DNA from 2 places in the Streptomyces nodosus genome. Region 1 is predicted to be linked to the other one. Evidence: riboswitches for the same ligand, from Rfam matches in the RefSeq annotation. Region 1 holds a riboswitch; the other holds the start of a gene.
The links. A riboswitch is a leader RNA that binds a small molecule or an ion and turns the genes downstream of it on or off. The one in region 1 is predicted to bind cobalamin.
Positions count from the first base shown of each region.

Region 2: linked by a shared signal. The riboswitch ahead of CP978_RS31720 (CoA-acylating methylmalonate-semialdehyde dehydrogenase) and the one ahead of CP978_RS02795 (ABC transporter substrate-binding protein) in region 1 are both predicted to bind cobalamin.

Region 1 is NZ_CP023747.1:541,934-549,204, forward strand. Features, by position in the region: gene CP978_RS34745 (CU044_2847 family protein) at 63-533, opposite strand; gene CP978_RS02780 (vWA domain-containing protein) at 802-1,842, shown strand; gene CP978_RS02785 (SDR family NAD(P)-dependent oxidoreductase) at 1,902-2,666, opposite strand; gene CP978_RS02790 (acyltransferase family protein) at 2,915-4,237, shown strand; cobalamin riboswitch at 4,262-4,467, shown strand; gene CP978_RS02795 (ABC transporter substrate-binding protein) at 4,558-5,559, shown strand; gene CP978_RS02800 (FecCD family ABC transporter permease) at 5,556-6,644, shown strand; gene CP978_RS02805 (ABC transporter ATP-binding protein) at 6,641-7,271, shown strand, end outside.
Region 2 is NZ_CP023747.1:7,122,421-7,129,691, forward strand. Features, by position in the region: gene CP978_RS31710 (ABC transporter ATP-binding protein) at 1-587, shown strand, start outside; gene CP978_RS31715 (ECF transporter S component) at 584-1,408, shown strand; cobalamin riboswitch at 1,448-1,621, shown strand; gene CP978_RS31720 (CoA-acylating methylmalonate-semialdehyde dehydrogenase) at 1,822-3,345, shown strand; gene CP978_RS31725 (acyl-CoA dehydrogenase family protein) at 3,352-4,500, shown strand; gene CP978_RS31730 (enoyl-CoA hydratase/isomerase family protein) at 4,497-5,573, shown strand; gene mmsB (3-hydroxyisobutyrate dehydrogenase) at 5,570-6,469, shown strand; gene CP978_RS31740 (enoyl-CoA hydratase) at 6,466-7,257, shown strand.

The DNA of each region.
Region 1 (7,271 bases):
CGAAGTGACCCCGCGCCGGGTCGGACGCCGACTCCGACGGCGAGACGACGCCGGGAGCCGAATCAGACTCCGGTGCCGGCTCCGGCGCTGTTTCCGGTCGCGTGCGCCGCCCCGGTGGCGTCCCCCGCCCCGGTCGTCTCACCGCCCTCGTCGTCCTCGTCGTCCTCGTCGTCCTCGTCGTCCTCGTCCTGCCCCGCCCGCCGTCGCAGAGCGGCGTTCTCCCAGACCACCTTCACCTTCAGGTGCCCCTCGACGCCGGTCCGGGCGATGACCGCGCCCGCCTCCACGCTGAACTTCACCCCGAACTCCAGCTCCACCGTCGACGGTGCGGCCGGCATCGAGGTGATCCGCCGCAGTGTGCGGGCCGCCACGTCACGGATCTGGTCCAGGCCGTTCTCGAACCCGTCCACCGCGTCCGACCGCGCGCCGCTGCGCCGCCGTACCCGTTCCACCCCGGAGTCGTCCTCCGCCAGTTCCACATAGACCCCGGCCGAGCCCTCCCCCAGCTCGAACCGCACCAGCTCGTCGGACATGAGCTCCCCCTTCGTCCACCGTGCCCGGCCCGCCCCCGGTCCTCGGCGGCACCCGTGCCGGCATCTACCCGCCGCCCTCCGGCCTGAAGCACCGCCGAGCTCAGGTCAGCGGACAGGCCCTGTGGTGATCAGGACGTAGTCGAAGTACAGGGGATCGCCCTCCTCTACTCCGCGACGCTCGTCGATCGTGAGTGGGGAGCGGTCCTGATCGATTGTCAGTGGTGGGTGAGACGGTAGAAGCATCGAGTCGGAAAGAGGGGGCGCTGTCATGTCCGGATACCAGAACTACATCAATCACGTCGCTCTTGTGCTGGACGCCAGTTCGTCCATGTCGCATCTGAGCCGCAAGGTCGTCGAAGTCGCCGACCAGCAGATCGCCTACCTTGCCCGCCGGTCCAGGGAGCTGGACCAGGAGACCCGCGTCACGGTGTACGTCTTCGCGGACACGGTGGAGTGCGTCATCTACGACAAGGACGTGCTGCGGATGCCGTCGCTGAAGCAGCTGTACCGGGTCGGTGGAATGACGGCTCTGCTGGCGGCCGCGCTGAAGTCGCAGCGGGAGCTGGCGCAGACGGCTCAACTGTACGGCGACCACAGCTTTTTGACGTTCGTGCTCACCGACGGGCAGGAGAACGCGAGTCATCGCTCCCCGGATGCCCCTACCAGGGATCAACGCGGCCTGGTCAAGGCCGTGGCCGAGATGATCGAGACTCAGCAGGACAACTGGACGCTGGCCGTCCTGGTGCCGGACCAGATGGGCAAGCGCGAGGCCATGCAGTGCGGTTTCCCGAGGGACAACATCGCCATCTGGGACGCCACGAGCACACGGGGTCTGGAGGAGGCCGGGCAGGTCATCCGGCAGGCCACCGAGAATTTCATGGTGGGCCGCACACAGGGCATCCGGGGCTCGCGGGCGGTGTTCTCCACGGGTGCGGACACGGTCAACAAGGACACCATCAAGGCGGCCGGCCTCACCCCGGTGAATCCGTCGGCGTACCAGCTGATCCCGGTGGCTCGCGACGCGGCGATACGGGACTGGGTCATCGAGTGCGGGCACACCTACCGTACCGGTGGTGCGTTCTACCAGCTGAGCAAGTCGGAGAAGATCCAGGCGCGGAAGCAGATCGCGGTGCTGGAGAAGAAGTCGGACCGGGTGTACACGGGGCCCGAGGCCCGAGCCATGCTCGGCCTGCCGGACGTGGAGATCCGCGTCAAGCCGGACCACAACGACGACTTCACGATCTTCGTGCAGAGCACCAGCGTGAACCGGAAGCTCGTACCGAACACACGGCTGCTGCTGATGCTCTGACCGAAGCTGTGATCAGGTGGTGGGACAAAGGGTCGGTCCCGATCGTGGCCGTGGCGGGATCAGCTGGTGACGCCGCCGTCGACGACGAGGTCGTGGCCGACGACGAAGCTGGACTCGTCGGAGGCGAGCCAGAGCACCGCGGCCACGATCTCGTCGGTGGTGGCGACGCGGGCGATCGGCACTGTCGTGGCCAGTCGGGCCGCGCGGTCGGTGTCGGTCTCCCCGGGGCGCAGCGACATGCCGGTGTCGGTGGCGCCGGGGCTCACCGCGTTGATACGTACGTTGTCCTTGATGTGGTCCAGGGCGGCGACCCGGGTGAGGGTGCTCACGGCGGCCTTGGAGGCGGCGTAGGCGGCCATGCCGGGGCGGCGGCCGTGATAGCCGATGTTGGACGCGGTGTTGACGATGACGCCGCCGCCGTTGGCCCGCATATGGGCGATCTCCTGCTGCATGCTGTGCAGGACACCGTTCAGATTGACGTCCAGCACGGAGTGCCACACCGCCAGGTCCAGATCGCCGACCGGGGTGGGTTTGCCGAAGACGCCGGCGTTGTTGTGCGCGATATGCAGGCCGCCGTGGCGCTCCACCGTGGTGCGGACCAGACGCTCCATGTCCTCGGGCCGGGTGACGTCGGCGACGACCGCTTCGGCGGTGCCGCCGTCCTCCTCGTCGACGAGTCGCACGGTCTCCTCGATGGACTCGAGCCGGGCGCCGGCGGCGACCACGGTGGCGCCCTCACGGGCGAAAGCCCTGGCGCCGGCCCGGCCGATGCCGGATCCCGCGCCGGTGACGACGACGACCTTGTCCTTGAAACGGGCGGTCATGGGGGAAGCTCCTCGGTACCTGTCGTAGCGGACGGAATTACTTTGTCAGGCGGCCATGGCTCACCGCTTCAGGGTTCGAGGGAGAAAGCGTCGAGCGCCCCCCCGTGGATTCCCGTCGTGGGCAGGGGACTTGGCGTCGTCGGCGAACAGCCGTCGGCCACCCCTCCGGGTGTCGTGGCGGGCACGGATTGGTTGCGGTGCGGAGTTCTCGTCATGCTGCCGCCCGGGTGTGCGGCAGCATGACGAGCATGGGCAGAGACCGTTATGTCGACTTCTTGCGTGCGTGGGCGATCGTCCTGGTGGTGCTCGGCCACTGGCTGATCACCGGCCTGGTCCGGGAGAGCGACGGACGGATCACCGCGCCCGAGTTGTTGGCGACGGTCCCTTGGACGCAGTGGCTGACTCTGGGCTTTCAGATCATGCCGCTGTTCTTCCTGGCCGGCGGTCACGCCGCGGGGGGCTCCTGGTCGCGGGCGCGCGCGGCGGGTGGTTCCGCGGCCGGCTGGGTGGGACGGCGGTCGTTGCGGCTGCTGCTTCCGGCGGGCGCCTACAGCGGTCTTGTGCTGCTCGCCGTCGGGATCTGTGCGGCGGTCGGTGTGGATGCGGGCACGCTTGCGCTCGTGGGCTGGGCGATGGGCATGCAGTTCTGGTTCCTTCCGGTGTACCTGCTGCTCAGTGCCCTGACGCCGCCGCTGTATGCGGCACATCGGCGCTGGGGGCTGCGCGCCGCCGTGGTCATGGGCATGGGGGCCGCGGCCGTCGGGGTGCTGGTGGTGACGGTGCACGCGCCGTTTGCCGGTCTGGTCAACTACGTCCTGGTGTGGGGCGTGGCCTATCAGTTGGGCTTCTGCTGGCGGGACGGTCTGCTGACGCGTCGTCGGCGGGTGCCGGCCGCGATGGCGGTGGGCGGTGGGGCGGCGTTCGCGGCGCTGGTCGGTCTCGGGCCGTTCCCGGTCAGTCTGATCCTTGTGACGGGGCAGACGCCCAGCAACACCGACCCGCCGTCGCTGGCGATGCTGGCGTGGGTGGTGGCCCAGACCGGCGTGTGTCTGCTGGTCGCGCCAGCCGTGCGGAGGCTTCTGGACCGCGCGTGGGTGTGGCGTCTGGTGCGGCCGGTCGGCGGTGCGAGCCTGACGCTGTATCTGTGGCACATGCTGCCGGTGCTGGTCGTGGCCGCCGCGTTCTACCTGACCGACCTCGCGCCCGAGCCCGTCTTCGGGTCCGCCGGGTGGTGGGCGCTGCGGGTGCCGTGGCTGCTGGTGCTCGGGCTTGTGCTCGCCGGTCTCGCGGCGGCGCTGCGACCGCTGGAGCGGAAGCTGGCCACGCTGTACGAACGGACCCGCCCGGATGCCGGTCTGCGCCGCTCCTGGCCGCTGTGGCTCGGCCTCGCCGTGAACGTCGCCGCCCTGTCCCGCTTCGCCGTGCAGGGATTCGCGTACGAGGGTCGCTTCCCGGTGCTGCCCTCGCTGGGTCTCGTCCTGGGAATGGGGCTGTTGCTGCTGCCGGGCCGGAGCCGGACGGTGCCGGAGCGTCCCGTGCGGCGCGAGGCCGACCTGGAGGAGGCCGCCTGATCCGGTGGCCGCAGCACGGGGCTGATAGCGTGTCGCCGCCGTGGTGTACGGGAAACCGGTCGAAAGCCGGTGCGGCCCTCGCCACTGTAGCTGCGGAGTTCCGCGGCCCTCGCCGACCGCTCCACGGAGCGGTCGGGGCCACTGGGTGGATCGGGAACGAGCCGTCCGGGAAGGCCGGCCGTGGAATGTCGATGCAGAAGCCAGGAGACCGGTCACGGCGCGACATGTTCCACGAGGGTTTTGGAGAACACGTGCCCAGCGGTCCCCTGCGTCCGTTTCGATCTCGACGGTCCATACGTCCCACGCGTCCCACGCGTCCGGTGCGTTCGGCGCGCTCCGGTCTCGCCGCCGCGGCGCTCCTGCTCGTCGGTGCGCTCGGCGCCTGCACGGGCGCACCCGCGGCCGACGAGTCCGCCGCCACGTCCGGGAGCGGCCGGCCCGCGCCGGTGAGCGTGAGCAGCTGCGGCGTCACCACGACCGTCGCGGCACCCCCCAACCGGCTGGTCACCCTGAACCAGGGCGCCACCGAAGTGGCCCTGGCACTCGGCCTGGAGTCCCGGATGGCCGGAACGGCCTACCTGGACGACGCTATCCCGGCGAAGTGGAAGGCGGCCTACGACAGCGTCCCGGTGCTGGCCAAGGAGTACCCGAGCAAGGAAAAGCTCCTGGCGGCGCACCCGGACTTCCTCTACGCCTCCTACTCCAGCGCGTTCACCGACAAGGTGGCGGGCACTCAGGCGGAGCTGAGAACCGAGGGCATCGCGTCGTATCTGTCGAGGCTCGGCTGCCCCGGCGGCAAGCAGGCGCCGCCGCCGTCCTTCCAGACGGTGTGGGACGAACTGGCCGACGTCGCCGAGGTCTTCGGTGTCGCGCCGCGTGCGGCCGCCCTCCAGAAGGAGCAGAAGCGGCAGCTCTCCGCGCTCGAGGCCACGGCGGCGGGCAAGGGCCTGAAGGTGTTCTGGTACGACTCGGACACCAAGACCCCCTACGTCGGTGCCGGCCACGGCGGCCCCCAGCTGCTGCTCGACGCCGTAGGCGCCCGCAACGTCTTCGGCGCGCTGCCCGGTGGCTGGCAGCACGCGAGCTGGGAGAAGGTGATCGCCGCGGACCCGGACGTCATCGTGCTCGCGGACGCCGACCGGGACACCGCACAGTCCAAGATCGACTATCTGGAGCACGATCCTGTGCTGAGCAAGCTCACGGCTGTCCGGCACCATGCCTTCGTGGTCGTGCCGTTCTCCGAGACGACACCCGGTGTACTGCTCGCCGACGGCGCCGCCCGGCTCTCGGCCGGTCTCAGCAAGGTGCACCCGCGTTCATGACCGCGGCCGACCGCATCGCCGCACGGCCGGCAGGCCCGAGTCGTGCGGCGGTGGCCCTGGCCGTCGCTGCGGTCCTGCTGCCGGCCGTCGCCCTGGCCGGCCTCGCCGTGGGATCCGTCCATGAGCCGCCGGGCGTGGTGGCCGACGTAGTCCTGCGCCGGCTCGGCCTCGGCAGCGCCCCGGTCACGCTGCTGGACGACCAGATCGTCTGGCAGCTGCGGCTGCCCCGGGTCCTGGGGGCCGCGGCGACGGGCGCGGGCCTCGCGATGTGCGGCGCGGTGCTGCAGACCCTGACGGGGAACGATCTGGCAGACCCCTATCTGCTCGGAATCTCCGACGGGGCGGCCGTCGGCGCGGTCACCGTGATCGTCCTCGGCGTCGGAGCCACCGGCGCCGCGGCCACCGGCGCGCTCTCGGCGGCCGCCTTCGTGGGCGCCCTGCTCGCGGTGGTCGTCGTGCTGACCCTGGCCGGTGCGCGCACCTGGTCCCTGCCGGCCGCTCGGACCGTGCTGGCCGGTATCGCGGTGGGGCAGATGTGCGCCGCGTACACCTCGTTCGTGGTGCTGGTCCTCGGCGACCGCGATGCCGCGCGGGGCGTCATGGAGTGGACGCTGGGCTCGGTGGCCGGCGTGCGGTGGCACACGGCGCTCTTCCTGACCGCGGTGGCCGTCCTCGGCACGCTGGTCATGGTCACGGCCGCCCGGGACCTGGACGCGTTCGCGTTCGGTGAGACCGCGGCCCGCTCCTTCGGCGTCCCTGTCGAACGTGTCCGCTGGGCCCTGATCGCCACGGCCGCGCTGGTGACCGCGTGTCTGGTCGCCCACACCGGGGTCATCGGATTCGTCGGCCTGGTCGTACCGCATGTCGTCCGCCTGGTCTGCGGCCCGCGCCATGCCCTGCTGCTGCCGATGTCGGCGCTGCTCGGCGCGTCGCTGCTGGTGGGCAGTGACATCGTGGCGCGTTCGGTGCTCAGCGACCGGGAGATACCGGTCGGCATCGTCACCGCCGGACTGGGCGCGCCGTTCTTCGCATGGCTGCTGTGGCTCCAGGGACGCAACGGGTCCACCGCGGGGGGCCGGTCATGACCGGCAGGGACCCGGTGGTGCTGCGGGCCGAGGACGTCGGCGTGCGGATCGACGACGCCACCTTGCTGACGGATGTGCGGCTGGGCTTCGCCCCCGGCAGGACGACGGGACTGCTCGGGCCGAACGGTGCCGGCAAGACGACGCTGCTGCGGGCCCTCGCCGGTCTGCGCCGGCCGCAGACGGGCCGGGTCCTCCTCGACGGCGGTGATCTGTACGCCCTCTCGGCCCGCCGACGGGCGCGCCGGGTGGCGTTCATGGAGCAGCAGGCCGACACCACACTGCCGCTGACGGCCCGTCAGGTCATCGAGCTGGGGCGCACTCCGCACCGCGGCCGCTGGCCCGTCCCCGCGGGCTCCGCCGCCGACCGCGAGCGGTCCGTGATCGGCGACGCCGTCACCACTGTCGCCGTCGGCGGGCTGCTCGACAGGACCTGGGCGTCCCTGTCCGGCGGGGAGCGCCAGCGGGTCCAGCTCGCGCGGGCCCTGGCGCAGGAACCCGGGGTGCTTCTGCTGGACGAGCCCACCAACCACCTGGACCTGCGCCATCAGATCGGCTTCCTGGAAACCGTGCGCGGACTCGGCATCACCACCGTCGCGGCCCTGCACGACCTCGAACTGGCCGCGGCGT
Region 2 (7,271 bases), 6.6 Mb from region 1:
GGACGGACCCGCACACCGTGTCGGCCGCGGAGGCCCGCCGACTCGTCGGACTGGTCCCGCAGACCCCCGCAGATCTGCTCTATCTGGAGAGCGTCCGCCAGGAACTCGACCAGGCGGACGCCGAATCGGGGACCCTGGTGAAGGCCCGCGCCCTCCTCGACCGGCTCGCGCCCGGCATCGACGACGCCACCCACCCGCGGGACCTGTCGGAGGGGCAGAAGCTCGCGCTCGTCCTCGCCGTCCAGCTCTCCGCCGCGCCCCGGGTCGTCCTCCTGGACGAGCCGACCCGGGGCCTGGACTACCGTGCCAAGACGGAGCTGATCGGCATCGTCGACACCCTCGCCGCCGAGGGCCGGGCGGTCGTGATCTCCACCCATGACGTCGAGTTCGCCGCCCGCGCCGCCGACCGGGTGGTCGTCATGGCCGAGGGCGACGTGGTGGCCGACGGACCGACGGCCGAAGTCATCGTCTCCTCACCGACGTTCGCCCCGCAGACGGCGAAGATCCTTTTCCCGCTGCCCTTCCTGACGGTCGATCAGGTCGCTCGGGCCCTGACCGGCGAGAGTGAGGGAGGAACACACCCATGAGCACAGCCACCGGGACCGCCATCCGGCTGACTCCCCGCGCCGGTGTGGTCATGACACTGGCCGCGTTCCTGGGCCTCGTGGCGTTCTTCTGGCCGTTCGTCGTCGCACCGGGCACCTTCGGCTCCGCCTACGCCCCGCCGCTGATCTTCGGCGTGCTGCTGGTGCTGGTCCTGGCCGTGGTGCTGTCCGAGATCGCCGAGGGCGGCATCGACTCCAAGGCGCTCGCCATGCTGGGCGTCCTCTCCGCCGTGAACGCGGCCCTGCGCCCCCTGGGAGCCGGAACCGCCGGCATCGAGACCGTCTTCTTCGTCCTGGTGCTGGCGGGACGGGTCTACGGGCCCGGCTTCGGCTTCGTCCTCGGCTGCACCTCGCTGTTCGCCTCGGCGCTGATCACCGGGGGAGTGGGGCCCTGGATGCCGTACCAGATGTTCGGCTGCGCCTTCGTCGGGATGCTCGCCGGGTTGCTGCCCAGGGCGAGCGGCCGGCGTGAGGTCCTGATGCTGGCCGGCTACGGATCGCTCTCCGGCTATCTCTTCGGCTTTCTGCTCAACCTTTCCTTCTGGCCGTTCTCCCTCGACCCGAACAGCTCCATCGCCTATCTCCCGGGGCTGCCTTTCACCGAGCAGTGGCACCGCTATGTCGCCTTCGACCTGGCCACTTCGCTGGGCTGGGACACCGGGCGGGCGGTCACCAACTTCGTGTGTGTGCTACTGGTCGGTCCGGCGGTGCTGACCACCTTCCGGCGCGCCGCCCGCCGTGCCCGCTTCCGGGCACCGGTGCGGTTCACGGAGCCCCGGCCGACGGATTCCGGAACCGGGTGAGCGCGGACTAATGGAATTACTAGGAAGCCCAACTATATAGTGGAGGGAAAGGCCCGCGGTGCAGGGAAGCCGGTGTGATTCCGGCACGGTCCCGCCACTGTGACCGGGGAGCACGCCGTCGAGCAGGACGCCACTGACGAGCAGGATGTCGGGAAGGCGGACGGCGCGCGCTGATCCGGGAGTCAGGATACCGGCCGCGGGACGTTCCGTGTTGTCCACGAGGATGGAGCTGACACGCATGGCACCGGTGCGCATTCACGACCCCGGCGGACTCGACCGGCACTGCCCGAGAGGCAATCCCACCGTCACCCCCTGAGGGTTCCCACGCCATACGCGTTCCGCGCGAGCCGCGCACATCACCCGTGCGCCGGTACGCCGCGCCATCCCGGATCACCTGACGAGAGCAGGCACCCATGATCCGTCCACTTGATCACACCGATGTCCGCGAGCTGACCCACTTCGTCGGCGGCAAGCACACCCCGGGGACCTCGGGGTCCTACGGCGATGTGTACGACCCCAACACCGGCGAGGTCCAGGCCCTGGTGCCGCTCGCCGACCGGGCCGAGACCGAGGCGGCGATCGCCGTCGCCGTCGAGGCACAGCGCGAGTGGGGCGAGTGGAACCCACAGCGTCGCGCCCGGGTCCTGCTGCGCTTCCTCCAGCTCGTCGAGGAGGAGAAGGACGCGCTGGCCCGGCTGCTGTCCGCCGAGCACGGCAAGACGGTCGCCGACGCCCGCGGGGACATCCAACGCGGCCTGGAGGTCGTGGAGTTCGCCGCCGGTATCCCGCATCTGCTCAAGGGCGAGTTCACCGACAACGCGGGCACCGGCATCGATGTCCACTCGCTGCGCGCACCCCTCGGCGTCGTCGCCGGCATCACCCCGTTCAACTTCCCCGCCATGATCCCCCTCTGGAAGGCCGCCCCCGCCCTGGCCTGCGGCAACGCCTTCATCCTCAAGCCGTCCGAGCGTGACCCCTCCGTCCCGCTGCGGCTCGCCGAGCTCTTCCTGGAGGCGGGCCTGCCGCCCGGCGTCCTCAATGTGGTCAACGGCGCCCGGGAAGCCGTCGACACCCTCCTGGAGGACCCGCGCGTCGCCGCCCTCGGCTTCGTCGGCTCCACGCCGATCGCCGCGCACGTCTATGCCACCGCCGCCGCCCATGGCAAGCGGGCCCAGTGCTTCGGCGGCGCCAAGAACCATATGATCGTGATGCCGGACGCCGACCTGGACCAGGCCGTGGACGCCCTGATCGGCGCCGGATACGGCTCGGCGGGCGAGCGCTGCATGGCGATCTCGGTCGCCGTCCCGGTCGGCGAGGCCACCGCCGACGCCCTGGTCGCACGCCTCACCGAACGCATCGGCACCCTGCGCATCGGCCGCAGCGACGACCCCCAGGCCGACTTCGGTCCGCTGGTCGGCCGGGACGCCCTGGACCGGGTCCGCTCCTATGTCGACCTCGGAGTCGAGGAAGGCGCCGAACTCGTCGTGGACGGCCGGGACTTCGTGTTCCCCGGCCATGAGAACGGCTTCTTCGCCGGAGCCTCGCTCTTCGACCGGGTCACCCCGCAGATGCGTATCTACCAGGAGGAGATCTTCGGCCCGGTGCTGTCCGTGGTCCGCGCCGCCGACTACGAGGAGGCCCTGCGCCTGCCCAGCGAACACCCCTTCGGCAACGGCGTCGCCCTCTTCACCCGCGACGGGGACACCGCCCGCGACTTCACCCGGCGCGTCGACACCGGCATGGTCGGCGTCAACGTACCCATCCCGGTGCCGGTCGCCTATCACACCTTCGGCGGCTGGAAGCGCTCCGGTTTCGGCGATCTGAACCAGCACGGCCCGGACTCCATCCGCTTCTACACCCGCACCAAGACCGTCACCTCCCGCTGGCCCGCCGGGCTGCGCGAAGGCGCCAGCTTCACGATTCCCACGATGGGCTGAGCGACCATGACCAGCACCCTGCTCACCGAGGACCAGCAGGCCCTCGTCGAGGCCACCCTCGACTTCACCCAGGACCATGTGGCCCCGCACGCCCTGGACTGGGACCGCGACAAGCACTTCCCCGTCGATGTGCTCCGCAAGGCCGCCGGGCTCGGCCTCGGCGGGATCTACGTCCGCGAGGAGCACGGCGGCTCCGGACTCAGCCGCACCGACGGCGTCCTCATCTTCGAGACCCTCGCCTCCGGCTGCCCCGCCATCGCGGCCTATCTCTCCATCCACAACATGGTCGGCTGGATGATCGACCGCTACGGTGACGACACCCAACGCGAACGATGGCTGCCGAGGCTGTGCGCGACGGACGACCTCGCCAGCTACTGCCTGACCGAACCGGGCGCCGGCTCGGACGCGGCGGCCCTCAGCACCCGGGCCGTGCGCGACGGCGACCACTGGGTGCTCACCGGGGTGAAGCAGTTCATCTCCGGGGCGGGCGCCTCCCAGGTCTATGTGGTCATGGCCCGCACCGGCGGCGCCGGCGCGAGCGGGGTCTCCGCGTTCCTGGTCGACAAGGACGACCCGGGCATCACCTTCGGCCCCAACGAACGCAAGATGGGCTGGAACGCCCAGCCCACCCGCCAGGTCGTCCTGGACGGCGTACGCCTGCCCGCCGACCGGCTCCTGGGCCGTGAGGGGGAGGGCTTCCGGATCGCGATGAACGGCCTGAACGGCGGCCGCCTCGGCATCGCCGCCTGCTCCCTGGGCGGCGCCCGCAGCGCCCTCGACCGGAGCCTCGCCCACCTCGCCGACCGGGAGGCCTTCGGCCGGCGCCTGCTCGACTCCCAGGCGCTGCGCTTCCGCCTCGCCGACATGGCGACCGAACTGACCGCCGCCCGCGCCCTGGTGCGGCAGGCCGCCCAGGCACTCGACGCGGGCGACCCCCAGGCGCCGTATCTGTGCGCCATGGCGAAGAGGTTCGCCACCGACACCGGGTACACCGTGGCCGACCGCGCACTCCAACTCCACGGCGGCTACGGCTACCTCAGCGAGTACGGCATCGAGAAGATCGTCCGTGACCTGCGAGTGCACCAGATCCTGGAAGGAACCAACGAGATCATGCGCGTCATCGTGGCCCGTGGACTGACGGAGGCGTTCGGATGACCGCCACCGAGGAACCCGTCCTGCTGCACACCGCAGGACGGGCCGCCCGCATCACCCTCAACCGGCCGAGGGCCCTCAACTCCCTGAACCTCGCCATGGTGCGCCGCATCGACGAGGCGCTGACCGCATGGGAACACGACCCGGCCGTGGGGACCGTGGTGATCGACGGCGCCGGGGAGCGCGGACTGTGCGCGGGCGGCGACATCCGCGCCGTCCATGACGACGCCCGCGACGGCGACGGCGCCGCCGCGGCCACGTTCTGGCGCGAGGAGTATCACCTCAACGCCCGTATCGCCCGCTACCCCAAGCCGTATGTCGCCCTCATGGACGGCATCGTCATGGGCGGCGGCGTCGGCGTCTCCGCGCACGGCGACGTCCGGATCGTCACCGAACGGTCGCGGATCGCCATGCCCGAGACCGGCATCGGCTTCGTCCCCGATGTCGGCGGCACCCATCTGCTCGCCCGCGCCCCGGGCGAGCTGGGCACCCATCTGGCGCTGACGGGCGCGCAGATCGGCGCGGCCGACGCACTGCTGTGCGGACTGGCCGACCATCACGTCCCGTCCGCCGCGCTCCCGGAACTGCTCGCCGACCTCGCCGAGCTGCCCGTCCAGGAGGCGCTCACCCGCCATGTGCAGCCGCCGCCCCCGGGGGAGACGGCCGGGCAGCGGCAGTGGATCGACGCGTGCTACGGCGCCGACACGGTCGAGGGGATCGTGGAGCGGCTGTTCGCCCACGGCGACCCGGACGCCAAGGAGGCCGCCGGGACCCTGCTCACCAAGTCGCCCACCTCGCTCAAGGTCACCCTGGCCGCCCTGCGCCGCGCCCGTGACCTGGGCACCCTGGAGCGGGTCCTCGACCAGGAGTACCGAGTCTCCTGCGCGACCCTGACCTCCCCCGACCTGGTGGAGGGCATCCGCGCCCAGATCATCGACAAGGACCGCAACCCGCGCTGGTCCCCGGCGACCCTCGCCGAGGTCACCGACGCCGACGTGGAACGTTTCTTCGCCCCCCTCGGCGACCGTGAACTGGGGCTCGCCGGACCCGACACCACCTCGGAGGCACCTCGATGAGCCCCACCCTCGCCTTCATCGGGCTCGGGCACATGGGCGCCCCCATGGCCGCCAACCTGGTCAAGGCCGGCCACCGGGTGCGCGGCCACGACCTGGTGCCCGCCGCCCTCGACGACGCCGCCCAGGCGGGTGTCGAACCGGCCGCCTCCGCCGCCGACGCCGTGGCGGACGCCGAGGTGGTGATCACCATGCTGCCCGCGGGCCGCCATGTCCTCGAGCTGTACGACACCGTGCTGCCCGCGGCCCGGCCCGGCACCCTCTTCGTCGACTGCTCCACCATCGACGTCGCAGACGCCCGCACCGCCCATGAACGCGCCGTCGCCGCCGGAATGCGGTCCCTGGACGCCCCCGTCTCCGGCGGAGTGGTGGGCGCGGAGGCCGCCACGCTCACCTTCATGGCCGGGGGAGGGGAACCGGAGTTCACCGAGGCGCGGCCCCTGCTGGAGGCCATGGGCAGCAGGGTCGTCCACTGCGGCGGCGAGGGCGCCGGCCAGGCGGCCAAGATCTGCAACAACATGATCCTCGGCATCTCCATGATCGCCGTGAGCGAGGCGTTCGTGCTCGGCGAGAGCCTCGGCCTGTCCGCCCAGGCGCTGTACGACGTGGCCTCCACCGCGTCCGGGCAGTGCTGGGCGCTCAGCGTCAACTGCCCCGTCCCCGGCCCGGTGCCCACCAGCCCCGCCAACCGGGACTACCGTCCGGGCTTCGCCGCCTCCCTGATGGCCAAGGACCTCGGGCTCGCCGCCGACGCGGCCCGCGCCGGCGGGGTGCACACCGAACTCGGACTCCGCGCGGCCGAGTTGTACGCCGACTACGCCGAACGGGTCGGCGCCACGGAGGACTTCTCCGGCATCGTACGCACCATCAGAGAGCAGAGCGGAGAACAGCCGTCATGACCACAGAACCCGCCGACGGGTACGAGACGATCCTCGTCGAACGCAAGGGCCGCACCGCCCTGCTCACCCTCAACCGCCCGGGGGCCCTCAACGCACTCGACCTCCAAGTCATGAACGAGGTGGTGGCCGCGACCGAGGCCCTGGACCGGGACCCGGACTGCGGCTGCATCGTGATCACCGGCTCGGCCAAGGCGTTCGCGGCCGGCGCCGACATCAAGGAGATGCGTCCGCAGGGCTATATGGACATGTATCTGGCCGACTGGTTCGCCGCCTGGGACAGGCTCGGACAACTGCGCACCCCGACCGTCGCCGCCGTCGCCGGATACGCCCTCGGCGGCGGCTGCGAACTCGCCATGCTCTGCGACATCCTGCTCGCCGCCGACACCGCCGTCTTCGGTCAGCCCGAGATCAAGCTCGGTGTGATCCCGGGCATCGGCGGCTCCCAGCGGCTGACCCGGGCGGTCGGCAAGGCCAAGGCCATGGAGCTGTGCCTGACCGGGCGCACCATGGACGCGGCGGAGGCCGAGCGTTCCGGGCTGGTCTCGCGGGTGGTGCCCGCCGACGAGCTGATCGGCGAGGCCCTGGCCGTCGCCGACACCGTCGCGGGCATGTCGCTGCCGGTGGCGATGATGGCCAAGGAAGCCGTCGGGAGGGCCTTCGAGACCACCCTCGCCGAAGGGGTCCGCTTCGAACGGCGCCTGTTCCACGCGGTGTTCGCGACCGAGGACCAGAAGGAGGGCATGGGCGCCTTCGCGGACAAGCGACCGCCGGAGTTCCGCCACCGCTGAGCCCCGGTGCGGCG